Regions from separate parts of the Microscilla marina ATCC 23134 genome, predicted to be linked through region 1. Evidence: riboswitches for the same ligand, from Rfam matches in the RefSeq annotation. Region 1 holds a riboswitch; each other region holds the start of a gene.

The links. A riboswitch is a leader RNA that binds a small molecule or an ion and turns the genes downstream of it on or off. The one in region 1 is predicted to bind S-adenosylmethionine.
Region 2: another riboswitch for S-adenosylmethionine. It lies ahead of M23134_RS32565 (O-acetylhomoserine aminocarboxypropyltransferase/cysteine synthase family protein); the one in region 1 lies ahead of M23134_RS06160 (ATP-grasp domain-containing protein).
Region 3: another riboswitch for S-adenosylmethionine. It lies ahead of metH (methionine synthase); the one in region 1 lies ahead of M23134_RS06160 (ATP-grasp domain-containing protein).

The regions. Positions count from the first base shown of each region.
Region 1 is NZ_AAWS01000005.1:284,212-294,721, reverse strand. Features, by position in the region: gene M23134_RS06185 (hypothetical protein) at 1-595, opposite strand, end outside; gene M23134_RS06180 (hypothetical protein) at 601-6,480, opposite strand; gene M23134_RS06175 (hypothetical protein) at 6,490-7,143, opposite strand; gene M23134_RS37610 (OmpH family outer membrane protein) at 7,140-7,676, opposite strand; gene M23134_RS06165 (hypothetical protein) at 7,706-8,461, opposite strand; SAM riboswitch class I at 8,947-9,060, shown strand; gene M23134_RS06160 (ATP-grasp domain-containing protein) at 9,486-10,484, shown strand.
Region 2 is NZ_AAWS01000061.1:430-10,939, forward strand. Features, by position in the region: gene M23134_RS32560 (homoserine O-acetyltransferase family protein) at 1-941, opposite strand, end outside; gene M23134_RS32565 (O-acetylhomoserine aminocarboxypropyltransferase/cysteine synthase family protein) at 1,010-2,332, opposite strand; SAM riboswitch class I at 2,572-2,677, opposite strand; gene glmS (glutamine--fructose-6-phosphate transaminase (isomerizing)) at 2,853-4,688, opposite strand; gene M23134_RS32575 (DUF4270 family protein) at 4,815-6,221, opposite strand; gene M23134_RS32580 (glycogen/starch synthase) at 6,199-7,017, opposite strand; gene panC (pantoate--beta-alanine ligase) at 7,152-8,012, shown strand; gene panD (aspartate 1-decarboxylase) at 8,369-8,737, shown strand; gene M23134_RS32595 (lysylphosphatidylglycerol synthase transmembrane domain-containing protein) at 8,765-9,823, shown strand; gene M23134_RS32600 (hypothetical protein) at 9,839-10,267, opposite strand; gene rfaE2 (D-glycero-beta-D-manno-heptose 1-phosphate adenylyltransferase) at 10,376-10,510, shown strand, end outside.
Region 3 is NZ_AAWS01000034.1:13,247-23,756, forward strand. Features, by position in the region: gene M23134_RS25105 (leucine-rich repeat domain-containing protein) at 1-699, shown strand, start outside; gene hisH (imidazole glycerol phosphate synthase subunit HisH) at 804-1,409, shown strand; gene hisA (1-(5-phosphoribosyl)-5-[(5-phosphoribosylamino)methylideneamino]imidazole-4-carboxamide isomerase) at 1,496-2,215, shown strand; gene hisF (imidazole glycerol phosphate synthase subunit HisF) at 2,401-3,156, shown strand; gene M23134_RS25125 (arsenate reductase family protein) at 3,233-3,586, opposite strand; gene M23134_RS25130 (alkene reductase) at 3,795-4,892, opposite strand; gene M23134_RS25135 (MarR family winged helix-turn-helix transcriptional regulator) at 4,970-5,395, opposite strand; gene M23134_RS25140 (ABC transporter permease subunit) at 5,857-6,720, shown strand; gene M23134_RS25145 (ABC transporter permease) at 6,717-7,514, shown strand; gene M23134_RS25150 (plasmid pRiA4b ORF-3 family protein) at 7,599-8,186, opposite strand; SAM riboswitch class I at 8,572-8,682, shown strand; gene metH (methionine synthase) at 8,816-10,510, shown strand, end outside.

The DNA.
Region 1 (10,510 bases):
GCGCCGGGGTAAACTTCACCACTTGTTTTTCAAGTTTTTGCTTTTGCATGTCAAAAAAGTAAGTAACAGTTTTCACCTTAAACTTTTTTTGTGCTTCAGCTGCCACTGTAGTGGTAATCAACTTTATTTTTTTGCCTTTATACATCCTGTCTTTTACTGAGGTCACCTTACTTTGCGCAAACAACTCGTTTTGCATTTGGGTCATCTTTTTGGCGTAAGCCAGGTGTTGATTAAACATACCTTTGGGGGTATTTTTTTGTAAAATCAGTTTTTGAGGGTGGAACACCTGAAACACCCATTGGCGGTCTTGGTAAATACTCACTTGATTGGTTTCATACATCAGTTGATGAGTACCCACAATCATTTTCACTTTGGCCTCTTTGCTTTCCACCTTTCCCTGGTACACTGCCAGGTTGGTTTTAGGGATCATTTTTATGCTCATATGCATCAGGTAGTGTTGCCCTGGCTTAGGAAACTGCACCTTCTTCATTTTGTCCATGAAGTTTTGCAATACCTGATAATATTTATTCGTAGATTGAGCATTACCCTGGACAGTTGTCCAGAGTAATAGTCCTGTCAATAAAACTTTTGCCATCACTTTCATTTTCTAGGTCGTTTGGGTTGGTTGTATTGGGTTTCTTGTACAGTTTTCATTCCTCGTTCGGTTTCAATCAAGCGACGAATGAGTTTGCCTTCATCGTTGTATTGATAGTACAAACCAAAGTGTTCGTCGTCAAACTGAGCAATCAGGCGCAGCGACTTAAGGTCGTATACATAACAAGTGGTTTGAGCATCTACTGGCTGAAACTTTACATCATCTATTTTTAGGGTTCCAGTAAACGAAGAGCTTACCTCCAGGTCAAACTCACTGTAAGCAAAAGAGCTAAACGCGGCTCCTTCAATCTTTCCGCTGAACAACACCCACTCGCCCACTTGAGCTACCTTTTTCAGCGCATATTCGTTGGCGCTGGTTTCACCGTTGTTCCCATCGGCTGCATTTCTTAGCTTTACCTTGAGTTCATTCTGGTCATAATCGTGGTGTACCCACAGTTTTACTATGCCTCCTTTGGTTTCAAGTTGGTTGGTCTTCATTATTTTATCACCATTGACCAATACACCTTTTTCGGTACTACTCAAGGCTTTGTGCGACAGTCCGGAGTGTCCCTTGCTGGCAAAACCTGGTCCTTCAAAGCCACTGAAATAAGTAGAGGCATATTGCGCATTGCCTGCCACCATTGTAGGCAGTATGCCTTCATTGTCAAACCTTGCCGAACTGTATATGCCCAATGGGTTTTTCTCTTCCAATGCGTTGCCGTGTGGAGAGTACAAGGTCACTTCAGTAGAAGCAATCCATTTGTTGCCAAAAGTTGGCGGAGCCACTTCCCAATCACTAGAAGAGGGCAATGTTACACTAGAAATGACCCCTCCCTTATAAATCCGGTTATTTGCATTTACCTTGGGGTCAGACGATTGTACATTGTCACGGTAGGTATAGCTTTGGTGGGGTCGCCATATTTTATCCAACGCCTTGATAATGTCGGCATCAGTCAAGCCATACTGCGCTTTTACCCCTGCCGAAGCATTGGTTGCCCAATCTTTCTTAAAAGTTTGAAAGCCCACGCTGAGCACATTTTTATCCATGCGCCACTTTCCGGCTACCTGAAATGGGTTGCCCTCTTTTCCATAAGTCACTATAGAGCCTACCGATACACCCAATTGGTTAAAGCGATCCTTTACTTGCCCCTTTTCATACTTTCGCCCCAAGGTGGGATACTTCCACGAAGCAGGTACTGTCAAGGCATAAATTTCTCCATTGAGTTCCTGACCATTGACCTTTACAGGATTTGTGTCAGTAGAATGAAACCCATCCATCGTACGGGTCAATATTACCTCCCCTGTATGAGGGTTAAAACCTGCATTTTCGGTTTCACTGGTCACCCCATCCTGAAAGGCACTGACTTTTTTCAAAATCACCGGATAACGAATTACTTTAGAAGTCACATGGGTGCTAATGCGCTGAGTCGTGTACTCAAAGCGCAAAGCAGGTGATACATAAATAGGCAATGGAGGTACAATAAATGTGGCTGAAAGGTCTACCGACAAGTCAGCACTAATATTTCGGTTGCGCACCGAACGACGCTCCATTGTAATGTCCATTTCTTTACCAGGCACTTCCCAGGTTACATCACCATTGGGCTGCATCATTCGAATTTTTTCGCCAGGCTCGTAATACTCATAGGTTTGTCCGGCAAACTTTTTCACTGCCTCAAGCGCCTGCCCGGTGTAAGTACCCATGTAGCTTGCCACTTGCTTGATTTGGCCATGCATTTGGTTAATAATGAAGCGGTAGCCTTGGGTAAGATACGCCTGAGTGTTGGAGTAGTAAAATAAACCTAAAGGTATGGTCACGTTGCTCATACGCTTTCTGTCTTCACCCAAACTGGTATAATCTACCCCTTTTTCATCTCCGATCTTAAAATCTTTTTTGTCAGAGACATAAGTGTACACCTTGTCGTATGGATAGTCTTTGGCAGTATAATAATCATTGACAGAAAAGCCTGTTCCAGTTTTACCTTTATGAATGCTTTGTACAATGACCCTTGAGTGCCCCACCGAAGCACCCGGCAACAAAGACTCGCCCAAAGGTCCTTCAAACTGCTTTCTGTCCAATCCGGCAGTCAATCGGCTATACCACTGCTGCCCTTTGCGTGGCAGGTAGCGCACCAAGGGGTTTTCTTCCCGGGCTGTACTAGGCTCGTTGGTGGCTACTCCACTGCTTATTTTTTGTATACTCCCGTTAACATCTAGCAAGAAATCTTCATACATAAACTCTTGTCCATACAGGTTGGCATCTCCGTTTTCTATACCTGCATCATACATCAGCAATCGTTTTACCCTTACTCCTCCTCCTTTTTTGGCTTTAATCATAGGAATTTTAAGGTAAGAAAGTGCCTCACTTATGGTTTTTCCCACCTTCTCTTTTTTGGGTATACTTTCGTCAAATGTGGACTTGATCAAGCCCGAAATTTGGTTATTTACCGTAGTAGCGGAGTTTAAAATGTTACCATTGGCAAGTTCTTTTCGGTTGTCGTATACATGTTTGCCAAACGGTTTTATTCCTTCACAATCGAAGCCGTGGCGTTGGGTAGTATAAAAATCGTAACAAGCCTGACGCGGCACCGATGCCCTCCCGTTGTCGTCGGTTACCCCGTTCAAGGTAATGCGTATGCCAGTACTCCCCTCTTTGGTAACATTACCCACTGCTGCATATCCGGTAATGTACTCCGCGTTACAATCATTCAGCACAGGGACTCCATTGCCATATAAGTTATATAAAAACCTGAAATAGATTTTTTCGCCATTGGTCACAAAATAGTCTTGCATCAAGGCCACTTGTTGGTCTATTTCACTGGCAAAGTCAGGGCTGTTGGGGTCGAGCCCCAAACTGGTGGCGTCTATGACATAACTTGGGTTCAAGCTATAATTTTTGAGCATCAGGTGGCTATCATTCGCCTCTTTCAATGGAGTCATGGCCATTGGGCGACGGTTTTGCACAAAGCTGTAATCTTTTTGTTCGTATTGAACCAATATTTCTCCCCCTGATGGTAACTTAATTTGCTTAAGTTGCCAGGCGGCAGGGTCAAACTTCTGATAGTCAACCGTGGTTCTGGTGGTTTGATCTATCCAGGGAATTTTCTTTAGCTTTCTGTTTTTGCCATCAAACTGAATATTTCCCCAAGGACCTAAATAGTAAGGGGTATAATCAGGGTTTTGGGCATACTCCCCGTGCTTATCGCTCATTTCATTGACAATAGCCCCGTATTCGTCCCTTATTTCTTTGGCAAACTCGTTTTTCACTTTGTATTTGTATACAAACTCATAAGGCGCTGTTTTACCGCTTGATATACCACCAAACTCAAACCATACTTTTTTCAGGGTAAGCTTGCCTGAAGTAGTACTTGTTTTCTGACGAGGAAACAAGCCTTGGTCACTATTGGGCACGTTTTGTACCAGGCTATAGTCATAGGCAAAGTGCACTACCTGCAAGGGTTTGTCCAACTGCTTTTTAGAAAACAACACAATTTTCTCAAGGTATTCCAGTCTTTCATTGCCTTTTACTGGCTGATTGTTTGTACCTTTTATCGATGCCGGGTCACTGTCACTACTCAAGTGTTTTGCCCCCAAGCCATCCTTGCGTACATTGCCCGAACCCTGAATATAGGGCGAGTTAGCATCTACACCACCTGCTACTCCGTTCCAACGACTGGCATCACTCACATTGGTTACAAAATAGGCAATGTGGGTTTTGGTTTCTACAGTTTTTAGGTAATACACCTCCTTTTCGCCGGTAGAAATAGTCCCAGTGCGGCTTTTTTTATCCGAATTTTGATTTTGATCGTAAAACAATCCATTGTAAGGAATTCTCCAGCGATACCAGGGAGCTCCGGTGCCTGCCCCATATTTTTTATGGTAATCAAACCTGGTCCACCCGCCAAAATCTTTAGCGTCTGGTCCGTCATTGCCCACATCTACGTAATCTGGAGTATTGATAGAAGTGAGTAAATAATTGGTAGCATAAGGCAACTGACGTACTTCACCTATTACTCTGGCATTGGGGTAGTCGTGCACCGAAGAACTGTCCAAGTCCAGGTTATATTTTCCTCCTGTTTGCTCCAAAGCAATTGGGCGGTAAGCCAAAAACTCACCATTACCTATTTGGGTATTTGCAGAGGTAGCGTCTATCTGAAAGTTACTGGTATTGCGGTTAAACACGGGCACCCCATATATGTAGCGTACCCCATTTTTGTTCGTTACCTCCATTTCGGTAATGGCTTCAGGGTTAGCCGCCGTTACGTTGTTGTCTAAACCGGTTACGCGAGTATTGTCAAATTTTGGATCCGATTTTTTGTGGTAGTTGATGTAAGAAGAGTTAGAGAGTTTGTCGGTGTTTAGGTGGGTGGCAAACTCTCCCGGAGCATTGACTCTTTTGCCACTGCCAATGGTCGCAGTAGACAGGTTGGTGTTGCCAGTGCTGGTATTGGTAGACGTATATTCTACACTACCCGCTTTGTCGCCATTGAACCTAAACACTCCTTGTTGGTCAAAGCCCAAAGCATTGGTAGTGGCACTTCTTTTTTTCCAGTCGGTTATTTCAGATTTTTGGTCTCCCAAACCAATCGTTACTCCAACCCCTACGGTCACCCCTACATTAAAGTCTATGCCCAGGTTTCGTTTTTTGGTCCTGCTTTTGGCGTAGCGAGGCAAAAAGTGACCAATTTTTTTCTGGTAATATCTAAAGCCACCTCCTACACCTTCACCATTGATCATGTATTGGTCGGCGTTGTTGAAAGGAATGCCCAGGTACACATCTCTTTTGCTATAAGGAGTGCTTTTTTCTACATAATAATCGTTGCGTTGGTCTTGTTGGCTGGTGCTGTGCATGTAGCCGTTTACGGTTTCGTCGCTTGACTCTTTATGGGTATAAATAGAAAATACTCCTTTGGTAGTCACGTCCATTCCTACCGGTACATTACCCGGCGTACCAGTAAGCCCTGCTTCCAGGCTATAGTTGGTCGCGTCATACTCTTCAACATTGGCATTTGGTATATTTTCGGAAAAAGAATACATAGCAAAACTGGTGCTCAAAGGAGAAGAGGTTAAATCACCTAACACTTGGTTACCTAACCGTTTTGCGCTCACCTTAAACCTCCACTTTCGTGTATGCAACGTCTTGGTTTTCATGTTTAAACTTCCATCTTCTTTCTTCAGGTTTCTATACAATGCCATAGGGTTTATACCAAACCCCCAGGTAGTTCCTTGCGCCCCGGTTTGCATATTGAAGCTTGCTCCCCCAAAGGCGTTGCCCCCAATGCCATAAAAGGCAGCCAATCCAGTGTAACTATTGTAGCGTAAAGTTCGCAGGTAATTTGCTTGTATCTTCACTTTGTCTACATCCGTTGCATTTTCAACAGACACCACAGACTTAGGTCCTGTGTATTCAAAATTTACTACCTTCTTGTTACCAAAATACTTAAGTCCTGTAGCCAAAGTACCACTGGTGGTCCAGTTGACGGGCATCTTGTTGTATTGCTTTACTGGGGCGCTTTTGTAATCATCGGGAAAGCCGCGCACATTGCGATTCACCGAGCCGGGGTTGAGTGTCCAGCCGTAGCCCACCCACGAAGCCTCCTCTTCAGAGTTGGCTCCACTATGATAAGCCAACGACATAGCGTATCCCCCACCGTCAGGACCGGGAATTTGCAATACAGGCAAGTTATAGGTAAAGTCGCCCGTAAAAGTATTGACCATGTTGGTGGTGGCCACGGGTTCGAAACTTGCAAACTCAGGCGATGAGGGACCAGAGGTAAGGGCAAAAGCTGCCCCGGCAAATATGGTGTCCACCACTATGTTGAACGCCAGAAATAACGACGTTGCCCTTATGATTTTCCGTTTAATTCTCTTGATTTGTTTCCGTTTCATTGTATCACTTTATTTATGCAGGTAGCTTACCTGTGGTATATTGTCTAAGTCGTTTGTATCAAATACAAAATGATGGATTCCTGTTTCAAAAAGTTGATCAGTAAAAGTAATGTCTAGTTTTTTGGCTTTTTTTAAAGCTTGCTGACTGGCTTCATCACCCGCAAACACCAGGTAAATATTGCGCCCTTTGGTAAGGCTATAGGTGTTTTCCATGTTGGCAATTACGGGCTTCATTACTTTGTCACCTGCCTTGAGGCGAATGTACTGCGCCATGTTAAAGTTCATTTCCATTACCCGCTGTTTATAGGCACCATAAGAGTGGGCATCTTTGTATAAAATATCCTGTACCGAGGCCTTGTCTCCTTCACCGCTTAGGGTAAGGTTTAACAAAAAAGTGCGCCCGGTTTTATACTGAGCCAGCAAGCTGTCTACCATCTTGCGGTTTGTGTACTGTCCCCTCAGTTCTTTGCTTACCAATAACTCTGGCGGCAAATACTTCATGCTGAGTCTCACCTGTCCCACGGTTTTCTTTTTTATCAATCCGTGGTTGTCATTGTGCACCCACTGATACAGTGCAGCCTGCGACTTGATTACTTTTTGGCAGCTGGTAAAACAGCACAAACACCCCACCCACGCCATTAGATAAAGTAAATTCCGTTTCATTGTTTGTAACTTTGGTTAAGTGCAGTCAATACTTCTTCTGTAATGTCCAGGGCTTTGTCACCATACATCAGGTTGCCTGCATTGGTAGTACCCAGTACCACACTATAGCCTTTTTCTTTGGCGTATTGCTCTACAAAACTGTTGATCTGTTTAACTGCTCCTCCAAAAAGTTTTTGCTCCTTGCTGGCGGCTTTTTTTTGTATGTTTAACTGGTACCTGTCCAGGTCTGCCCTTCTTCGCTGCATCTCTACCTGTAGCTGCTTGAGCTGTTGATCATTCAAGCTGCTTTTTTGGTGACTGATAAAGTTCATCGTGGCATTTACGCGTTTTTCAAGGGTATCAGCCCCTACTTTCCACGCGGTTAACTGCTTGTTGTATTGCAACCGTGCTTCTTTTACCCCCAGGTACTTATCCATAAGTTCGGCAGAACGTACATAAGCAATCCGATGATTTTGGGTGGGCTTTAGCGCCAGGTAACCAATGACCCCTAGTAAGAGGAGGAGGTTAAAAATAACGAGTATTTGATTTTTCATTTTGAGACAAGTTGTTTTAATGGATCGCTTTATTTAGCCGTAAAGTTTACTTGAAAGGTTTTCCCCTCAGGCGTGTTTACTTTCAATACATACACCTGGTTTCGAGTGCGTTTTTTTCTAAACGCGGCATACTTTCGCAAAGGAATGATGTACTGTCCCTCTGCATCTTTGGCTTTTACTGGCACAATGCGGTGATTGGTAATGCTTTCGCCTTGTTTGTTGGCAATGGTAAATTGAAGCGCCCTTACTTCCTGATGGTTTTGGGCAGCCAGATTGAACCGTAGCTTGTAATCGTTCACTACATAAAACTGTTGACTGTCGGGTTGTTCGGTCAATAGTGTGATGCAAGTAGTAGGGCGGGGTTTTTCAAGTTGAAAGCTATATACTTCGCTGGCTAGTTTGCGGGGAACCGAAGATTCGTTGACACCTACATAATAAGTAGCAGTTACTTGCCAGGCGTATGCTTTGCCCTTGGCAAGGGCAGGCGCCGATGCAGGGTAGGTAAAAGTGGGCAGGCGCAGGTATTTTTTTGTAATCAATGGTGGGTTTGCCTGAATAGCGGCCTGGGGCGATTGTCCTTTCATTGTTTCTACAAGCTTAAACTCATAAGTAGCCGTGTATTTTTGTGGGTACATGGGCATCCAGCTAAACGTAGGAAACGTATGTTGAACGACTTGCTCTTTGGCTGGGAAAACCGGGCGCGGTGCCGATACTGTACCCAGCTGGGCATAAGTAATTTGGGCACACAGCCCTATGAATAATATGATGACAGATAATGATCTCATGGGTATTTTTTTAATCAATCTCACCTAATAATTTGTTCTAATAATGTTGATCCACTAATGGCTCTAAAAGCCGCAAGAGGTGTATACCTGAGATATACCAAAGTTTTGTAGCGTCGATGGACTTTTTTTTAAATCTTTTTTAATTTTTTTTCAAAAACATACATCACTTGTCTCTCTAATGCTTTTTATCACGACAATAAAAAGAGGTTTTGCTGGGGGTAAATGTTATTTATCAGATCAGCAGGGATTATCAAGTCATTCAAAAGCAGGGAGGTGGAAGATTATAAAAAAAATACCATCGTTAAAGAACTGTTAAAGCCTTCATAAAACAAATCTTTGTACCCAACCAACCAGTTATACTTACAAGCAATATTTAGAAAGCATAGAATCAAATTTGAAAAAAATATCGAATATTTTTACGAGATGTTTGGTTTTTAAAAATCGCTGCCATACATTTGCATCATCAGTTCACTTCACGGAGAATTGATTTATTGAGAAGAGGTGAGAGAACAGGCTCCTAGACCCTCTGGCAACCATCATCAACTATTGAGAACGGTGCCAAGTCCTGCCCCAAGTATAATGAATGGGAAAAATAAATTAATTATCATTATGACAACACAGACATTTAAATCTTACGTAAACACTCCACAAACAAACGGAGTACACACATCCAAAAGCGCTCATAGAGCCATCACTCACCATTCAATTTCCACAAATTGTTGTTGTTGTTGCTGTTGTTGGTAAATTCTACCCACACATACCATTCAATGTAGCAAATTACCTTTTAGTTTCTGAGCAACACCTTTGCTAAAAAGTAGGCTACTCCTTACAAATTTTGCTAATTATTTCCCGGTTTTCCAAAACACCGAAACCCTTCCTGCCAAAGGAATAAAGTTTCGCATATTTGGCTATGACAATCATATATAAGAATGGTTGTTTCTCAAATACAATAAACTTATATCAAAAAGTAAGTGTATCAACTTATAAAGTAGATACATCTTACACACTAAAAGCACTGAATACAATGGAACTAAGAACTAGAAATAATACCCAACATATACAGCCAAAAGTTTACATTTTACACGAAAATAATGAGTGGTTTGAGCCTTTGAAAGAAGAATTGGAACTATTGGGGGTGCCCTACGAAAGTTGGTTTATCCACGAAGGGCGCATTGACCTGAGCCAGGCACCACCCGAAGGCATATTTTTTAGTCGAATGAGTGCTTCTTCGCATACCCGTAACCATCGGTTTGCAATAGAGTTTACCGAAACGATTCTGGCTTGGCTAGAAGCCCACGGACGACGGGTGATCAATGGAACGGCGGCTTTGAGGCTGGAAGAAAGCAAGGCCAAACAACATATAGCCCTACAGCAACACGGCATTCAAACTCCTAAAACCTACGTGGTAAGTGGTAAACAAGCGGCGCTGGATGCTGCCCGTAAACTAGGTGATGCCCCTTTTATTGTAAAACCTAACCGTGGCGGCAAGGGTTTGGGGGTGCAATTGTTTCACTCGCTTGAGAGTTTTGAGCTTGCCTTAGACGATTACCTCAATGTATTGGCTTCAGTAGACGGTATTTACCTTATTCAAGAGTATATCAAACCCAAGGGTGGACACATCAACCGGGTAGAGTTTATAAATGGGCAACTTTATTATGCGGTTGAGGTGGACACCTCGCAAGGGTTTGAGCTTTGCCCTGCCGATGCTTGCAACAACCGGGCACTGGACAATAGTGAAGCACCCAAAGAAAAGTTTAGAATCATAGACAATTACCAGCACCCTTACCTGGCGCGTTTCGAGCAGTTTTTACAAACCAATCAGGTAGAGGTAGCTTCTATAGAGTACCTGCAGGCAGCAGACGGAGAAATATATGTATACGATATTAACACGAACACTAATTATAATTGGAGGGCTGAACAAAAGTCTACCAGCGGAGCGTTGAAGGGCACCCGCAAACTGGCGGAGTTTTTATTTGATGAATGGAGCGAAATCAAACAACCTCAGTTGGCGACAAGCTTTTAGCGGCAAGCGACAAGTAGTGTGTTTGA
Region 2 (10,510 bases), on a different contig from region 1:
TACAATGATTGTATCTCATAATATTGCGCCTGGGGTATGTGAGCTGCCAAAAATTTTTGTTCTGATACTGGAAACAACACGTCAGTATCTACCCCAATTACCACAGTACGTGCCTTTATACGTGTCAACGCCGCTTTTTCTCCGCCTCGTCCTCTCCCTACGTTGTGACTATCCATCGCTTTCGACAGTGTCCAGTAAGCGTAAGCATTGAATCTCTTCTGAAGTTTTTTGCCTTGGTATTCCTGGTAAGAAGTAGCCCTGAAGTTTTCTAGTTTTGAAGTATCCTGATCGGTTTGTGTAGCCTTATACACCCCATAATGCCTATAAGACAGTAAAGCAATAGATCGTGCCACCTTGAGCCCCGCCATACCTGCGGTGGGTGTAGGTTGTTGCCACGAATGGTCATTTTCTATGGCCATTCTTTGCGACTCGTTAAAAGCAATGCCCCAGGCAGAATGCCGGGCATTAGTTGCCAACAAAACTAAGTTTTCTATCACATCTGGTTGTATGATTGCCCACTCTATAGCTTGCTGCCCACCCATAGAACCTCCAATGCAAACCTGTATTTTTTCTATACTTAAGTGTTGTCTGAGTAAGTCCATTGCTCCCACAATGTCTCGGTTAGTAAGTATTGGAAAGTTGTGGTAATAGGGATGTTGGGTGTCAGGGTTTATTGACAAAGCGTGGGTAGATCCATAGCAAGACCCCAGCATATTGGCACAAACAATAAAGTGCTTTGCTGGATCAATGGCCTGTCCATTACCTATGAGCCCCTCCCACCAATCATCAGCTTCAGCGTTGGCGGTCAATGCGTGGCACACCCATACCACATTATTACGTTTACTATTGAGTTTACCCAGTGTTTTGTACTCTATGTTAAACCCGTGCAGACTTTCTCCTGATTCCAGTGAGTATACCCCCTGGTGTGCAAATGTTGACATTGTTTTTTATTCAATCGTTTCAAAAAAAAGTGGCACATTGTTGTACCACTTTCGCTATTGCTCTTATATCAAGACTCTAACACTGCTTCGCCAAACACCTTGGCAAACGCTTGTTCGAAATCTCCTTTAATGTCGTCTATATGTTCTATACCTACCGATACCCTTAGTTGAGCTGGATGTACACCAGCTGCCAATTGAGCCTCGTCTGACAGTTGTTGGTGAGTGGTAGAAGCTGGATGAATAATCAGCGTTTTAGCATCTCCTACATTAGCCAGGTGACTCACTAGTTCCAGGCTGTTTACAAACGCCTCCGCTTTTTCTCTGCCTCCCTTTACTTTAAAACTTAGCACCCCGCCAAACCCATGCTTGAGGTATTTTTTTGCCAGTTGGTGGTATTCACTAGTGGCTAATCCTGCGTAGTTTACCGACTCCACCTGTTCGTGTTGTGCCAGCCATTGGCTCAGTGCCAAAGCATTGTCTACAGTACGTTGTACTCTTAATGAAAGTGTTTCTAACCCCTGCAACAATAAGAAAGAGTTGAAAGGGCTAATGGCAGGGCCAAAGTCACGCAATCCCTCTACTCGGGCTCTTATGATATAGGCAATGTTGCCAAAAGGACTATCTGCTCCGAAAGTTTCCCAAAAGTTAAGACCTTGATATCCTTCTGAAGGCTCTGTAAACTGTGGGTATTTACCATTCCCCCAATTAAATTTGCCTGAGTCAATGATGACCCCTCCAATACTGGTACCGTGTCCACCAATCCACTTAGTAGCCGAAGCAGTTACAATAGAAGCCCCGTGCTCAATTGGACGGCACAAATACCCGGCAGCTCCAAAAGTATTGTCTACCACCAATGGCAAATCATGGCGTTGTGCCAAAGCCGCGATTGCCTCAAAATCTGGCACGTTAAACTCTGGGTTACCAATAGTTTCTACATAAATAGCTTTGGTTTTTTCATCAATGAGTTGCTCAAAACTTGCCACTTTATCTCCATCAGCAAAGCGCACTTCAATGCCTAAACGTTTAAAAGCTACCTTGAATTGATTGTAGGTGCCCCCATACAAAAACGACGTAGATACAAAGTTTTCGCCTGCTTGTAATATATTATTTAGTGCAATAAATTGTGCCGATTGACCCGAGGCAGTTGCCAAAGCAGCAACTCCTCCTTCAAGGGCTGCAATACGTTTTTCAAACACATCGGTTGTTGGGTTCATAATGCGTGTATAGATATTGCCAAACTCTTTTAGGGCAAATAGGTTGGCTCCGTGCGACGCATCTTTAAAAGCATAAGAAGTAGTTTGATAAAGAGGTACAGCACGGGCTCCTGTAGTAGGGTCTACCTCTTGTCCAGCGTGTAATTGAAGTGTATCAAAGTGATATGTTTTCGACATTGTATTTTAAATTAAGTGGATTTTGAAAAGAATTTATGAAAGAGAAAAGTCGTGGGGCGCGATCTTATACTTTGTGAAAATGCATGAAGATGACCACGAACCTTTTGGTAGAGTAGGAATTAACAACAACAACATGCTCGGTGTAAAACACATAAAGCATTATTTCTTGTAGCCAAGAATTGAGAGTTAAAAAAAGAAAAGGTGAATAATGTAAGAGTAGATTGAATCATGTTGCTATTGATTTATCTTTCCTAATGAATAAATTAGGTAGGACTTAGCACCTTACTGTGTAGCAGGTTGCCAGCGCTTCATCGAGCCTACTCTCTCAGCGCTTCTTTATAAATCGATAAAGAAATTAAGTTATTGAATTGATAATGATGACCATTTTCTTTATCACGAGCAAAATAAAGTGATAAGATGGGAGATTACAAATATTTGTTGAAAAATTTTTATAAAAAAAGCGTTGATGATTAATAAAATACCAACGCTAATTAAAATAATACTAATGATGTTTTGGTTTTTACTCTACTGTCACCGACTTGGCAAGGTTTCGTGGTTGGTCTACATTACATCCACGCATTACTGCCACATGGTACGACAATAACTGTAAAGGTATGACCGAAATTAACGGAGTGAGTGCTTCTGGTGTTTTAGGAATTTCAATTACATGATCTGCTATATTTTTAATTTGAGTATCCCCCTCAGTTACTATGGCAATTACTTTTCCACGGCGTGCTTTCACCTCTTGAATATTAGATACTACCTTTTCATAACTACTATCTGCTGTAGCAATAAACACCACTGGCATTTCTTCGTCAATCAAAGCAATAGGTCCGTGCTTCATTTCGGCAGCTGGGTATCCTTCAGCATGTATATAAGAAATTTCCTTAAGCTTTAAAGCTCCTTCGAGAGCCACAGGAAAGTTATAGCCTCGTCCGAGGTATAAAAAGTTGCGGGCATCTTTGAATACATCTGAAATATATTTTATCTGATCGTTTAACTTAAGAGCTTGTTCTACTTTGGCTGGAATCTTTTCAAGTTCAGCTAAAAATTCTCTGAATTTACTTTCAGAAATAGTTCCTTTTCTATGAGCAAGCATCAATGCCATCATAGTAAGTACAGTGATTTGTCCAGTAAAAGCTTTGGTACTTGCTACACCTATTTCGGGACCTGCATGAATATAAGCACCAGCCTGTGTAGCCCTCGGAATAGAGGCGCCAACCACATTGCATACGCCAAAAATAATGGCTCCTTTTGATTTGGCAAGCTCTATGGCGGCCAGTGTATCGGCGGTTTCACCCGATTGAGAAATGGCAATCACTACATCATTTTCTCTGATAACAGGGTTTCTATATCGAAACTCAGAAGCATATTCAACCTCGACAGGCACCCTGGCAAACTCTTCAAACAAATACTCTGCTACTAGCCCTGCGTGCCATGATGTACCACAAGCCACAATCATAATTCGATCTGCACTCATCAAACGGTTAAAGTACTCAGTAAGACCACCCAAATGCAAACGATGTTTGTCAGCTACTACTCTTCCCCGCATGCTGGCCGTAATAGACTTTGATTGCTCAAATATCTCTTTTAGCATAAAATGCTCATAGCCTCCTTTTTCTATAGCTTCCAGTTCCATATCAATGGTATGGATATAGGGAGTTTTAGGCACAGAGTCTATATTTTTAATGCTTAATTGGTCTCCATCTATTACTGCAATTTCCCTATCATCCAGGTAAATTACTTCATTGGTATACTCTACAATAGGGGTTGCATCTGATGCAATAAAATACTCACCTTTGCCTACACCTATTACTAGTGGGCTACCCTTTCGAGCGGCAATCAGTTGTTTAGGTTCCTTGTGTGACATTACAACAATTGCATAAGCACCCACAACTTTTTGCAAGGCCAATCTTACTGCTTCTTCTAAAGATGTATTGGAGTTTTTTTGAATATCTTCTATGAAATGAATCAACACTTCTGTGTCAGTATCACTGGTAAACTGGTGCCCCTTATTTACCAACTCCTGACGGATAGATTCATAGTTTTCAATAATTCCATTATGTATGATAGCTAAATCGCCACTGAAAGACTGATGAGGGTGAGCGTTAGTGTCATTGGGCTCTCCGTGGGTTGCCCAACGTGTATGCCCTATTCCTATAGTTCCATCAAGGCTCTGTCCTGCAACAAACTCTTCAAGTTCTGCTACCTTACCTTTCTTTTTGTACACACTCAAGTCGCCATTGAGTAAGGCAACCCCAGCACTGTCATACCCTCTATATTCAAGTCTTTTTAGTCCTTTTAGGATTATAGGAAAAGCTTCTCTGTGTCCTGTATAAGCTACTATTCCACACATAAATATTAATTTTAGGTAGTTATTTATATTTGTATACCCTATGGGCTTGTATATAGACTTACTGTTGTTGTTCAGAAAGCCTATGTACAAGCCAACAGCTTTAGAATAAACTTCTAAAAATTGGGGTTATTGTTTTACAATTGTATAAAACACTTTCAATTGTATTTTACGATTAGATGAGGCTTGATTGTCAATCATTAGCCTGGTAACACTTTCTCCTCCTATAGCTCCTGTATGGTTATTGTCGCTAGTGAGGGCACTGGGTACTACAAATAGTTGGGTACCTTGTGAACCGTTCAATACCTGCTGTAATTGCTGGGTAATGTTATAGGTGTAGTGTTTAAATACACTGTTATACACTGATAAGTGGCGTCCAAAGTTGTCAAGGTTGGGCACTTCTTCATTCACCCATAAGGCAGAACGTCCGTTAGGCAACCTGTCGTAGTTATTGCCATTGGCTTGTATAAGTATGAGGTGTGAAGGTATAGGGTGTGCTTTATTGTTTACTGTCTCTAGCAATGGCGAGAAAACTAATTCAGCTTTGTTGATAGATACCTCCCCCTTTTGTTTAAGCTTCAACACATCTACCAAGTCTATACGTGCCACTACTCCTGTACCCGCTTGAGTGTGCAGGATGGGAGTGCCTTCTACCTCAGTGGTGGTGTTACTCAGTGCTCTAAGTACACTTGATCTATTGGTTGATCGAATTTGATTGAAAACAGGGACGGTATTGGTACGGTTAATTTCATTGCTAAAAAATACACTATAGATTAGGTCATTATTGATTTGTCCATCTACCTCTGCCGAATATGCCATATTTAGACTAGCAACAGTACGGTCGAACCCAAGAATGGCATTACTGCTTCCTGATTTGTACACAATAGCTATCCCTTTTACCTGATTGATAAACTCATCTAAGGTAGCTCTGCCCACAGTAGCATTAAAAATTCTTTGCTGATAGTCTGTATCAGTAATTTCAACTCCTAATGCACCAGCTTTAGTGTCTATTAGCTCTTTGGGTTTAAATGTAACCGTGCCAAGCAAACGGGTGGCATCATATTCTACTACATCAGTGTTAATATAAGTTTTACCTAGCTCTAGTGTGTCTTTTAACTCATAAATTTCAATTGTTTGTGGGTCATCAGTTTGCGAAAAATCTACCCCATAAGTATACCTAAGTGGTAAATTTAAAGTAAGACTTTTGAAAACCTGATTGGTACCTGTAAGGGTGATTTTTGAAGAGTCCACAAGAAAAGAAGGAGATAAATCCATAAAAGCGTTGGCTTTTATGTCTCCAAATACAGGATCTGAGTGTTCGCCTACTAAAACTATATGGCTACCTGAGGTAGGCATACTGTCGAGCAACACTGTTTTGGGTTGCAGGTCAAAACTATCCTCAAAAAAAACCCCAATTGAACCATTGGGGTTTGGATGATCTAATCCTATGTTTTTTGGACTTTCACAAGAAATAAAAAAAATGGTGATAAGTAATAATAAATTCGCGCGTCTCTTAATTAACTCCGACCAGTTCATTGTAAAGGTTATAATATGAATCCGATAAATTTTCATCTGCTTCGATAGAATCGATTTTTTTGTCTTGTTCAAACTCGGTGAAAAGTTTGTTGAGGCTCTCACTGTAAGATTCCTCGGCTTTGATGACAGCATCTGCATACTCAATACCTACTTTAACAAAACCATCAAAGTCGGTAGATTGCATGGAAGTTAGCATGTCGTCCTCAATATCTACCATTTTTACTTTGTTTAACAAATTTTTGTCAAATTTATACTCAAAGTAATTATTGTAAATGGTAAAAATAGATTTGGAGTTTTTGAATACCGGATCATTCTTATAGGTAGTTTTTAAGTACATAGGAATCAATCCTGTGATCCAATCATTACAGTGAACAATGTCTGGTGCCCAGCCTAACTTTTTCACTGTCTCCAATACGCCTTTACAGAAGAAAATGGCTCGCTCATCGTTGTCTTCGTAAAAATTATCTTCTTTATCTAAGAAAACAGACTTGCGGTGGAAGTAATCTTCGTTGTCAATAAAATATACCTGAAGCTTGGCATTGGGTATAGACGCTACCTTAATCACTAGTGGTTTTTCCTCTTCACCTACTGTAATATTGATTCCTGATAGCCTTACCACCTCATGCAAACGATTTTTTCTTTCATTAATCAAACCAAAACGAGGAACCAATATCCTAATTTCCATCCCTCGCTCTTGCATGGCTTGCGGTAACCGCCTAACAAAATCAGCTACTTGAGATGTTTCAAGGAAAGGGTTAATCTCACTGGCAACATATAATACTCGAGTCTTTTGCATATCAAAAATCTTAATTGAAATGAGGTAAAATAAAAAAATGGGCGTGCAAATTTACAAAAAATATAGCAGATTTCAATTTTTAAAGACAAAATGCTTTAATATTGTGATCATTTGACTTAGAATTGCATTAAAACATGTTTATTTTTGAAGATATTATTGATCTAAAAAACCATCTGAAGGTCGAGAAGCAGCAGTACAGTATTGGTTTTGTACCTACTATGGGGGCTTTGCATCAGGGGCATTTGTCGCTCATCGACCGGGCTAAGGCAGATAATGATGTAGTAGTTTGCAGTATTTTTGTAAATCCTACCCAGTTTAATAACGTAGAAGACCTCAAAAATTATCCTAAAACTATCAAAGAAGATAAAAAACTCCTGGAGGCCCACCATTGTGATGTACTTTTTTTGCCCGATGCCCACACTATGTATCCTGTTCCTGCGAAAACTTCTTTTAGTTTTGGGCACCTTGAGCAAACAATGGAAGGTGAGCACCGCGCTGGACATTTCAATGGGGTGGCTTTGGTCGTTTCTAAACTATTTCACTTAATAAAGCCTCACCGGGCATACTTTGGGCAAAAAGACTTGCAGCAATTTATAATTATTCATCAGTTGGTACAAGACCTGTTATTTGACCTTGAGGTGGTGTGTTGTCCTATTGTACGCGAAGATGATGGTTTAGCTATGTCATCACGTAATTTGAGGTTAACAGCTTCACAACGCCCGATAGCCAGCAAATTATACGAAGCCTTAATGTTGGCGAGACACTCTTTGCTTGAGGGGTATGGTGTGAGTAAAACTAAGCAAACAATACAAAATTTTTTCAATGATTTAAGTGATTTACAGTTAGAATATTTTGAAGTAGTGAAAAGTGCAACACTGGAAACTGTAGATTCAGTAAGTGATACTTTTCAAGTGTCTTTATGTATTGCAGCATTTTTGGGCGATGTACGTTTGATTGATAATGTATTTTTATTTGATAAAAAGGGTATCTTTTAAGTCTTAGGAATGGTGAGAAATTAAATTGCTATTCTTGAGGTAGAGGTTTTGTTTTGAAATGAGGCTATTTTTTGCGCCCATAGCAGCGCTACGGGCAAAAACCGATGGCTACAGCTACGCTGTGCCGAGCTCTGCCAAAGGCTAAAAATACCGAAGTATCAAGGCGAAAAATCACCTCTCAGAGTGTAAATTTATTTTTGAACAATTCCTTAGAATAGTTCTATCAGAGCATTACAAAAAACAAAATGTTTGAATGTGTCGCTACTTCATTTGGTTTCTTGGTTTTAGAAGGTAGTATTTAGTAACATTTTTTTAATATTTTTGCCTCCAATATTTCGAAACTAAGAATATTTATAATGTTGGTAGAAGTTTTACATTCAAAAATACATAGAGCAAAAGTAACTCAAGCTGAATTGCATTATGTAGGAAGCATCACTATTGATGAAGATTTAATGGATGCTGCTGGGTTATTTGAAAATCAAAAAGTACAAGTCGTTGATATTAACAATGGTGAACGACTTGAGACTTATGTAATTAAGGGAGAGCGTGGCTCAGGGCAGATTTGCCTGAATGGAGCAGCTGCCCGAAAAGTACAAGTGGGCGATTTGATTATTATTATTGCCTATGCAATGATGGAAATAGAAGAAGCTAAAAAGTATGAGCCACGGGTGATATTTCCTGACGAAAACAATCAGGTGATTAACACCTCGATAGCTTCTCTATAATAACATATATTACTTGACTATTTTCCAATGAGCGCAACTGTTCGTAAAGTTTTGCAATATGTAATATCTCTGGCAATAGCTACAGCTTTATTACTTTACTTATTTCAGGATTTTAACTTTCAACTAATTGCTGAGGCTTTCAAAAAAGCTGATTACAAGTGGGTTGTTTTATCTGCTGTTTTGACTTTTACAAGTCACCTCATGCGTGCTCACCGTTGGAATATTATACTCAAACCATTGGGGTATACTCCTTCTCTTTATACTTCTTTTCTTGCCGTGATGTCAGGCTACTTTATCAACCTAGTTGTACCCCGTGGAGGAGAAGTAGCAAGAAGTGGTTTATTACAGAAAATGGAACGTATACCTGCTACTAAAGCATTTGGTACCATTGTATTAGAGCGTATCATTGATGTACTGATCTTGGGTACTTTAATTGTCATGCTACTTGCCGTAGAAGTTGATCAGATAACACAAATTATTACCAGTACTTTTAGCTCTAAGCTATCAGGTTTACAAAGTAAGTTCTATTTAATTGTTATTGCCGGGGTGGGCTTATTGTTACTCACAGTCTTGATATTTTTCCGATTTAAACAAAAAATACAGCAATCACTTTTGTATGCCAAAGGAATGGACATTGTCAAGAAAGTTTTGGAAGGAGTTGTAAGTATTTTAAAAGTAAAAAACCAAGGAGCTTTCTGGTTCCATACCATTGGTATTTGGGCCATGTATTATCTGATGGCATTTGTGTTATTTCAATGTTTTCCAATTACGTCAGACCTTAGCCCTTGGGTAGGTTTTACGGTGTTGGTAGTAGGGGGAATAGGGATGGCGGCTCCAGTTCAAGGAGGTATAGGTGCCTACCATATTCTGATTACCCCCGTCTTAATGTATTACCTGGCAAGTAAGAACCCACAAAAAGACGAAGTTTTGAGTATTGTTACTTTTATGCATGCTGCACAAACACTAGTGACCATTATGATTGGTGGGGTAGCCCTGTGGTTGAGCACCGCCATGACTAAAAGGCAAAACGCACAATCTTTACCTGAAGAAGATATGACAGAGGAGGAAATAAAAGCGGTACAATAACCGCTTTCTTTTTTTCTAGTCATTGAGCGCCTGTTCTATTGAATGAACATAGGCAATGTTCATTTGATGAAATTTAGCGTTGGGGTGCTCATTTGCTATTTTAGACCAACCTATTTTTACACTTTGTTTGAATATCTTATCATCAGGTAATACCTTTCTGATGATGTTTAGCCCCATATTAAAAGCTTTTTCTTTCCATTCAACAAAATACCACTCCATAGAAGGTTGGTGAAAAACCATTAATTTTCTTTTATCAAATATGAGCTTTTTTATCGAGTACAAAGGAATAAACTCATAAGCCTTATTGAATATTTCCTTGAATTCATTCATAGGGATATAAGAGCGGGTGATAGTTACGATGAGGGCATTTTTTTCTTCTTCCAGATATATTTTAGCGGTTTTAAAGTTTTCCAAGAGAACTATTTCAGTTGTTGGTGCATGCATAATTCAATATTTTTAATAATTCGTAAGTAGATATTCATATTTGTTTGAACGATTCAGTGTAAATTTGTTTTTAAAATACTGAAAAGATTTACTAAAGCTTGACAATAAATGCCTACATCTGATAAAATATACGCTTCTGAACAAGTGTTGTTGCCCGTAATAAGTACTTGGAAAACAGCTGGTAATAAAGTTGTATTTACCAATGGTTGTTTTGATATTGTTCACTTGGGGCACCTCGATTAC
Region 3 (10,510 bases), on a different contig from region 1:
TTGCTGATGAACTACAACAGTTTGGAAAGCCTGCCCGAAAATTTTAAAAAACTCACCAATCTAAAAGTGTTACAGCTCTACCAAAATCAACTAAAAGATTTTCCTTTAGTCATTACTGAGTTGCCCCACCTGGAAGTGCTCTGGCTGGGCGCCAATGTGTTTAGTACCTTGCCTGCCGAAATTAGCCTATTGCAACAGCTCAAAGACTTAAGCCTTTATAATGTGCCTATTCAGAATATTCCACAGCAAGTAGGGCGTTTGAGTAACTTGAGGGAGCTAAGTATGAAGTACAATCAGCTTCATATCTTGCCCTCAGAAATAGGCAGCTTGTGGCGCTTAATTGCCCTGGAGGTAGACCACAATCACATAGACAAGGTGCCCGAATCGATAGAGAATCTGCGTAAGCTGGAGTATTTGTCATTGCGCAACAACCAGCTCAAGAGTATTACTGGGGGCATAGGTCAGTTGCAAAACCTGAAAAGTTTGCACCTAGACAACAATCAGCTCACAGAGTTGCCAGAGGAAATAGGCAAATTAAAAAATCTGGAGGTGTTGTCGGTAGAAAATAACCAATTAAAAGCAGTTCCCCCTGCACTTTATCAACTTGATAAGCTCAAAACCTTTAACCTGCGTGACAATCAAATACCCCTGAAAAAGATCAGTGAAGTGCACCGTCAGTATCCCTTGATACAAGTTTGATTAATGCCTGTAAATTATCAATTGATAACTGAGAGTTATTGCTATTTCAAAGGCTAAGTAGTACCTTCACGTTTCTTTTTTTTACACACTCCCTACATTAAACTATGAAAGTAGCCATTCTGCGTTACAATGCAGGCAATACACAATCGGTGCAATACGCCCTCGAAAGGCTGGGTGTGACACCCTTAGTGACCGATGATCCAGCGCTGCTCACCTCAGCCGATAAAGTGATTTTTCCGGGAGTAGGGCACGCCTATTCGGCAATGAACTACCTCAAAAGCAAACAGTTAGATCAGTTAATTCCTCAGTTAAAGCAACCCTTTCTGGGGATATGTCTGGGCATGCAGCTGTTGTGTGAACACAGCGAAGAAGGTGATACAGCCTGTTTGGGGGTTTTTCCAGTAAAAGTGGTCAAGTTTGACGCGCACCTCGCCCAACAACAGTCAGCCAAACTCAAAGTACCCCACATGGGCTGGAACAATTTGCAAGAGATGAACGGGAAAATCACTAAAGGTTTGACAGCAAACGATTATGTATATTTTGTACATAGTTATTATGTCGAACTGGCAGACTATACCACAGCTCAAACCGACCATATTGTGCCCTTTTCGGCTATGCTTGAGAAAGATAATTTTCATGCAGCACAGTTTCACCCCGAAAAAAGCAGCCAACAAGGTAGCCAAATCATTCAAAATTTTTTAGAACTTTAAAGGACAGCGTCAAGTGACAAGCGATAAGCGTCAAGTAGTTTTTACTTGTTGCTTGGGGCTCATTGCTTGAAGCTTTATATATTATTATGATTCAAATAATTCCGGCAATAGATATTATCAATGGGCAATGTGTACGGTTGACCCAAGGTGATTACAGTCAAAAACGAGTGTATGACAAAGACCCTATAGAAATGGCACAAAAGTATGCCGACGAGGGGTTTCAGCGTTTGCACGTGGTAGACCTTGACGGTGCTAAAAGTGGGGCACCCAAACACCTGGCTTTGGTAGAGCAAATGGCGGCCAAAACCAATTTAACGATTGACTATGGGGGAGGGATAAAAACTACCGAGCAGGTGCAGGCAGTATTAGACGCAGGAGCAGCCATGGCAAACATTGGGAGCCTTGCTGTAAAACAGCCTGAAGTTTTCAAAGGATGGTTGCAAACTTTTGGCTCAGATAAAATACTGCTTGCCTCAGACGTAAAAGGCGAAAAAATAGCCATCAATGCCTGGCAAGACGAATCTGAAGTAAGTATTTATGACTTTATCGCCGATTTTATACCTAGTGGGCTTACCCAGTTTTTTTGTACCGATGTATCAAAAGATGGTTTATTACAAGGGGTTGCCCTGGAGCTTTACTGTAAACTTAAGCAAAAGTTTCCAACGATGACCATTATTGCCAGTGGGGGAGTAGCTAGTATGCAAGACATAGAAGACTTAAACAAAGAGGGCATTGATGGGGTAATTGTGGGCAAAGCCATTTACGAAAATCGCATTGCTTTAGAAGAACTTAAGCAGTTTGCCTAAAGTGTGACCATCTCATTAACTGAAGTTACGCAGACCTACTTATTTTAATGGTTATATGGCTTTATTGCTAAATGATTGGGCTACGCATCGCGCAACCATAAAACAATAAAGCTATCAAACAATATAAATAAGCAGACTTGGAAATTACTGCGTAACATCAGTCATTAAATAACCATTGAAAACTTATGATCACTAAAAGAATTATCCCCTGCCTCGACGTAAAAGATGGGCTTACTGTCAAAGGTGTACAGTTTGAGAACCTGGTAGTAGCAGGCGATGCTATAGAATTGGGGCGAAGGTATGCCGAAGAAGGAGCTGACGAGCTTTGTTTTTTGGACATTACCGCTACCAATGAAAAACGTAAAACCCTGGCGGCATTGGTCAAACGCATTGCTGCCAATATTAACATTCCTTTTACGGTGGGTGGGGGCATCAAGTCGGTAGACGATATTTCGGTATTGCTTGATTCGGGTGCCGATAAAATTACCATCAACTCGGCAGCTGTGCGCAACCCTGAGCTAGTGACCCAAGCCTCCAAAGAGTTTGGCGAACAATGCATTGTAATAGCTATAGATGCCCGCGAGGTAGCCGGCGAGTGGTATGTGCATACCCACGGAGGCAAACAAAAAACGGATATAAAATTGTTTGAATGGGCTAAAGAAGCCCAAGAACGCGGCGCAGGAGAAATTTTGTTTACTTCGATGAATAACGATGGTACCAAAAACGGTTTTACCCTTGAGGCTACCCGTCAATTGACTGAGGCTTTGACGATTCCGGTCATTGCTTCGGGGGGAGCAGGCGCCAAGTCGCATTTCAAGGATGTGTTTGAACAAGCCAATGCTGATGCGGGGCTGGCTGCCAGTATTTTTCATTTTAATGAAATAGGCATCAAAGAACTGAAAGATTACCTAAAGGCTGAAAATATTCACGTGAGAGGGTAATTTACTTATCATAATGTATTGTTACAATTAAAAAGCGATTGATGCCTGATCAGTCGCTTTTTACATCAATCGAGGCCTACTTCAGTTTTTCAGCCAAAGCCGCTACATTCTTTTTACTATTGCCAATAAATATATCATCGCCAATCAGGAACACTGGGCGTTTGAGAAAAGTATACCCGTCTAAAATGTATTGTTTATAATCGTCTTCGCTCAAAGTTTGATCCTTGAGTCCCAGCTCCTTGTATTTGCGCGAAACCCGGCTAAACAACGCTTCATAGCTTCCGGCAAGCTGGTACATTTCGTTTAATTGCGCCTCAGTAACTGGGTCAGCTTTGATATTTTGTTGCTCAAAACTATCGTCTACCCCCACCTCATTCATAATGCGTTTACAAGTATTGCAAGTAGATAAATAATATACTTTCCTTCTCATGTTGATTCAATTTTTCAAGTGTATTAAAACAAAACCACGAATATAAGCAACATTGGTTTAAATTGTCAAAAACCAACCATTTACTGAAAAGTACCCTTTGCATACAAAGCCAAAAATCCCATTGACTAGGCAAGCTTTTGCACAATCAATGGGACTTTCTGGGCATTATTTCATTTGGTTTACAGCGCGCTTTGGGATAAAGTAGCCTCTATTCAGCCGTTACTGCATAACGCTCGTAGTCAGTATACCCTTCCTTGCCAGGTGTATAAAAAGTATCTTGGTTTGGCTTGGTAAGTTCCCAGCCATTGGCAAAACGCTCTACCAAATCGGGGTTGGCTATATACGGACGCCCATAGGCAATAGCCTGAGTACGTTGCGAAGCAATTTCTTGCTCACCACTTTCTCCATCATAACCAGCGTTAGACACCAAAAAACCTTTGTATAGTTTACCAAAGTGTCCAATCACATCTTGTACAAAATAATCTTCTTTACCCAATTCCGTAAACGGACGACTCAAGTGTAAGTAGGCCAGGTTATAGTTGTTAAGACGCTTGATGATATACTCGAAAGTTTTGGCGGTTTGTTCATCCACTTTTTGCCCCATCATCTGGTGCAACATAGGGTTGAGTCGTACTCCAATGCGATCTTCTGGTACCACCTCTTTTACTGCGTCTAGTACCTCAAAGAAAAAGCGGGTCTTATTTTCATCATTACCTCCGTACTCATCAGTACGCAAGTTGCTGCAATTGTTAAAAAACTGGTGGATGAGGTACCCGTTAGATGAATGAATTTCTACGCCGTCAAAACCAGCTTTCATAGCATTGGCCGCCGCATTTTTAAAGTCTTGTACAATACCCTTGATCTCTTCTTTGGTAAGGGCGCGTGGAGTTTCGGTTTTGGTTTTTCCTTGAGGGGTAAATACTTCTTCATTGGGGTTGATAGCCGAAGGAGCCACGGGAGCTTTGCCTTCTGGCTGAAAGTGCGGGTGCGACATTCTGCCCACATGCCAAATCTGCATAAATATTTTACCGTCTTTTTCGTGTACAGCAGCAGTCACTTTTTTCCAGGCTTCTACTTGAGCTTCAGTATAAATACCCGGTACATTGATGTAGCCCGTGCCTTGCGGCGATATTACAGTACCTTCAGTAATAATCAAACCCGCTGAAGCCCTTTGTACATAGTACTCTGCATGAAGGTCGGTAGGTACTAGTTCCTCATTATTGGCGCGACTGCGGGTCAAAGGTGCCATAAATACTCGGTTGGCAAGGTTCAACGAACCCATTTGTACTGGTTTTAATAGTTCCATTTAAATGTTAGTTGTTTTATGGTTTAAAATAAGTTGATATATCAACAGTTATGTTTATAACTATTTGCGTAAAAAAATTACCCGTTTAGCATTTTTATCAGCAAGTGTTTAAGTTGTGTGATTTCCTCATCGTTGAGCCCTGTACACATTTCTCGGTGGGCTTGTTGCGAAAGGGCACAGCTCAAACTTTCAGCTTCTTTTCCTTTGCGGGTCAGGTAAATCCGGTAATTCCTTTTGTCCTTGTCATCCTGAATCCTCACAATGTAGTTCGTTTGCTCCAATTGCTCACAATAATTAGAAATATTGGGCTTTGCTACACAAGCCCGTTTGCTTATTTCTTGCTGGGTAAGCCCGTCCTCTTCCCATAGCCTGCTTAACACGATCCAACCCGCCTGACCAAAGTCCAGTTGATGTTCTTTCATCAACCGGGCGAAGTGAGCCCTGGTTCTCTTGGCGTTTTGCGTAAGCAAATAGGCTATTGATTCATTGACTTTAAACGGCATAATAAATTAGTTATGTTTATAACTGTACTTGAGTTGTTTTTGTTCAGTAAGTGCAGTTTTTTTTCAAACAACTTTCTCAAAAAACACCTAAGTCGTTGATAATTAAAAGATTATTCTTGTGAGTTATTTTAAAATGTGTTTTTTAAAAATAAAAAACCGTTGAGTATACAACAGACCTTCGGGTATTTTGTCCCCTTTTTAAAAACCTATATACCCCACAGTTTAGATATGTGTCCATAAACAGAGTAACTTCAAGCTTACATTTATTTAGTTTTATATTTACAAAGGTAATCAATAATCGGGGTTTTTAGGAGTAAAGATCAACCTTAGTGACGTATTCAAACAGGGCAGGATTTTTAAAGAGGTACAATGGTCAGAGGCATCTTTTGATGGAGTAGGTTATTTTTGTAGTTTTACTTAGAATTCCTGATAAGGTGCTATTACTGTGATGATAAAAGAGAATGAAAAATAGTAAGATTGCATATTTATGGAGCAAAGGAGGTGTAGTCTTATTTATTATGACCACCGTGTTGCCTATGGTGCTGGCGTTGGGGTATGCTTTATGTTACAGCGCAGGTTGGGTAGGTATCCTTTCTGAAGGGTTTACCCTTAGGTTTTGGCAAAAAATGTTGCCCAACGTCGAAATGTGGCAATCTTTAGGGTACACCCTTTATGTTACCCTCGCTTCGTTGTTACCTGCCACTGTTGTAGCCTTATTGCTTGCCACCTATTTTAGGCGGGCAATTGTAGGCGGCAAGCTCCATTACCTCATCTATTTCCCTTTGGCTATTCCAGCAATCGTAGCCGCCTTTTTTGTCATGCAGTTGTTTGCCAAAACCGGGCTGTTGTCGCGGATAGTTTATCAAACCGGGTTGATCGACCAGTTGGTGCAGTTTCCTGACCTGATCAATGATCAATATAGTGTAGGTATTTTGTGCGCGCACTGGTTACTTGCCACTCCTTTTTTAACCGTCATGTTTTTGGGTATGTACGATGGTGAGCGATTAGATGATTTGCAACAGGTAGCTACTACACTGGGAGCTACGCGTACCCAGGCGTATCTTCAAGTAATTATTCCGGCATTGTTGCGCAAAGGCTACCCCACAGTGGTGCTTTACGGCATTTTTATTTTTGGTGCTTACGAAGTCCCTTTGCTATTAGGGCGGCAGTCTCCCGAAATGATTTCAGTGCTTGCCACCCGTAAAATAAAAGACCAGTATGATTTATTGCAATTGCCCGAAGGTTACGTATTGGCAGTTATTTATTCTTTATTGATGATGATGAGTGTATTATGGCTACTTCGCAAACAAAAGAAACGGCTTTGAGTCAATCAGCAAACCGGTGGCGCATCATTCGGATACTTTTGGCGATTTGTTTGGTAGGGGTGGTATTGTTGCCTTTTTTATTACTATTGGGTTTATCATTGAGCCGTCAGTGGATTTACCCCCACCTTTTGCCTCAACAAGTAGGGTTAATGAATTGGACACAGCTTTTGGGGTATCAGCAAAACTTGTTATGGAGCCTGGGGTTATCGTTGGCGCTTTCGCTAAGTGTTGCTTTTATTGCTACCTGGGCAGGTTTTTTTACTGGTCGTATGCTTGCCTATCATCCTCGCGGCAGGCAATTGCTCAAACTGGCTTATTTGCCCTATGTCATTTCTCCTGTGATTTATGCCGCTTGCCTCAAAGTATACTTTATTTGGTTTGGTCTCGATGCCCGGTTTTGGGGAGTATTGTTAGCGCAACTCATGATTGCTTATCCGTTCAGCGTTATTTTGTTTAGTGAGTACTGGAGCCACCGTACCCAGGCACTAGAGCAGTTAGTGGCTACTCTGGGTGGTTCGCCTCGTCAAACTGTATGGAAAGTATTGGTACCGATTTCCCGAAATATATTGTTGGTGAGTTTTTTTCAAACTTTTCTTATATCCTGGTTTGAGTATGGGCTTACTCAACTGATAGGCTTGGGCAAAGTACCTACACTTACTGTCATGGTATTTGGCTATTTAAAAGAGGCTAATATCTATTTTGCTGCCTTGGCTTCGTGTTTGTTAGTCATGCCACCCTTGCTATTGTTGTGGATCAACAAAAAATACGTGTTAAGCGGGAGAGGAAGCCATTAAAAAACCACCCCCTAAGCAAACATACAAGGGGGGTGGCAAGAAAAGCATTAAAAATATTTTTTTGGGATTGACATAAACAAGCTCTTATTGAAACTCAACATCAAAAGTCAAGATGCCATAATCCTTCATTGCTAACTGCTTGTTAATGGCTTTTTTGTCAAACTTAGAAGAGTACAAATCTCCTCCTAACCAATCTTTCATTTCTTTGTGCTCTGGGTGTTTAGGGTTTTTCATGATCATCATCAGATCCATATAACCCCAAGGACCGCCACAATCTTCGGGTGGGCAGGCATTTTTACCGCTGACACACACCGGATACGTTCCTCCTTCTGTGGGGGGGTGTACCTCTTCCAGCACCACATTGTGTTGCCAGCTATCGCCAAAATCATAGGTGTAAATGAGCTTGTCATTCTCCTTTTTTAGTAGTTGACCGAGCTTCACATCCCGATAATCTTCGCTTTCCATTTCTCCCCAGGGAGTAGGTGCTGCGTAAAAATTGCGTTTGTGTTCAAACTGGTGTAAGTGGCTGTTTTTCCACCCCATCGCAGTTTGAATGACCTTGTGTAGGTCGGGTAACAAAATATCTTGAGGTACTTGAATTTTCCTCCATATTACTGGGGTTACATCCATCAATGTAACCTTCAATTGGTATATTTTATTATTTGTGCTCATATCAATCTTGGTTTAAGATGATAAAGATTTAGTAAATAAAATCACACGTTGTTTATTGCCAAAAAAAACGTAAAAATGAAGAGAAGGTTGTACTTAATTAGAATTAAATTTTAGCCTCGTTATTGGGCAAATTTTAGGCGGTGTTTTTTGAAAAAAAAATCGAAGGAATAAGCTTGACGTTGTGTATTTGGGCAAGCAACTTATACGGCTACTTGATATTTTTTCTTGGTGAATAATTACTTTTTATAAAAATAAGCATATAACAGGCCTACAAAAACTATAATAAAAATTACTTGGCTTGGCATAACCAAACATTTATGCCTAACTTGCGTAACTAAAATCTAAGTCAATTCACCTTCTCACTCACTTATAGTAAGAAGTAATTGATTTATAAAGAAGTGCAGAGAGATTGGGCTCGCAGAAGCACTGGCAACCTACTTACCAAAAGAAAGGTGCTAAATCCTACCTGACTCGGTACGATCGGGAAATATAAATTGAATTACAGAAAAATCTAAAAATTCATTTTGAAGTGACCAAAGTATATACCCATACCTCAATATATGGTTATGTGACAACACACATACACATGAAGAGGTAAGCCTATGTTTATTGGCTTATAATATAAACAGCTGAAGGACGACTTTTTATATCATAACGAATTAGAACAAAAGGATAGAAAACAGATGATGATTGAGCAATTGTTAAAGAAGCGAATTTTTGTACTTGATGGGGCAATGGGTACAATGATCCAAAGATATAAATTTACTGAGGAGGACTACCGTGGCGAGCGATTTAAAGACTACGAACATCCTTTGCAGGGTAATAACGACTTATTGTCTATTACTCAGCCCGAAGCCATTAAAACAATTCATGGTAAATTTTTAGAGGCTGGAGCCGACATTCTGGAAACCAACACTTTTAGTGCTACTACCATTGCTATGGCAGATTACCACATGGAAGATTTGGTATATGAGCTCAATTATGAATCGGCAAAAATAGCTAAAGAAGTAGCCACTGAATTTACCAATAAAAACCCTAATAAACCTCGCTTTGTAGCGGGCTCTATAGGACCTACCAACCGCTCTGCCTCATTGTCGCCTGACGTAAACGATCCTGGCTTACGTAACATTACCTTTGACCAGTTGGTGGTAGCGTATTATGAACAAGCCAAAGCATTGGTAGAGGGTGGAGTAGATATTTTACTGGTAGAAACCATCTTTGATACGCTCAATGCCAAAGCTGCCCTGTTTGCTATAGATAAATACTACGAAGACACCAACAAACGCCTTCCCATTATGGTGTCGGGTACCATCACCGATGCAGCTGGTCGTACCCTTTCGGGGCAAACCATCGAAGCATTTTTATATTCGGTATCTCACATGCCCATTCTAACCGTAGGGGTTAACTGTGCCTTGGGAGCCGACCTGATGCGTCCTTATATTCAATCATTGGCAAAAAATGCCCCTTTTTTAGTATCAGCTCACCCCAACGCAGGTTTGCCCAATGAGTTTGGCGAATACGATCAAACTCCTGAAGAAATGGGAGCCATCATCAAAGAATTTTTAGAAAGTGGTTTTCTTAATGTAGTAGGAGGTTGTTGTGGTACTACGCCAGAGCACATTGCCGAAATTACAAAAATAGCTGCGGAATACTCGCCTAGAGTAATACCAGAGCAAGAGCGGTTGGCTACTTATAGCGGAATGGAGCCTTTGAAAGTAACCAAAGCCATCAACTTTGTAAACATTGGGGAGCGTACCAATGTGGCAGGGTCGGCTAAGTTTCGCAAACTGATTAAAAACGAACAATATGAAGATGCCCTCGCCATTGCCTTGCATCAGGTAGAAGGTGGTGCTCAGGTGATAGATGTAAATATGGACGAAGGAATGATTGACTCAGAAGAGGTCATGACTATCTTCTTGAACCTGATTGCTTCTGAGCCGGATATTGCCCGTTTGCCTATTATGATCGATTCCTCTAAGTGGACCGTGATAGAGGCTGGATTGAAAGTGGTACAGGGTAAATCTATTGTAAACTCTATTTCGCTTAAAGAAGGCGAAGAAAACTTTAAAAACCAGGCAAACCTGGTGCGTCGTTATGGAGCCGCAGTGGTAGTGATGGCTTTTGATGAAGTGGGGCAGGCAGACTCGTACGAACGTCGCATCGAAATTTGTGAACGTGCTTACCGTATTTTGGTAGATGAGGTAAAATTTCCACCTGAAGACATTATTTTTGACCCCAACATTCTGACCGTTGCCACGGGAATGGAAGAGCACAACAACTACGCAGTAGATTTTATCAATGCTACCCGTTGGATCAAAGAAAAC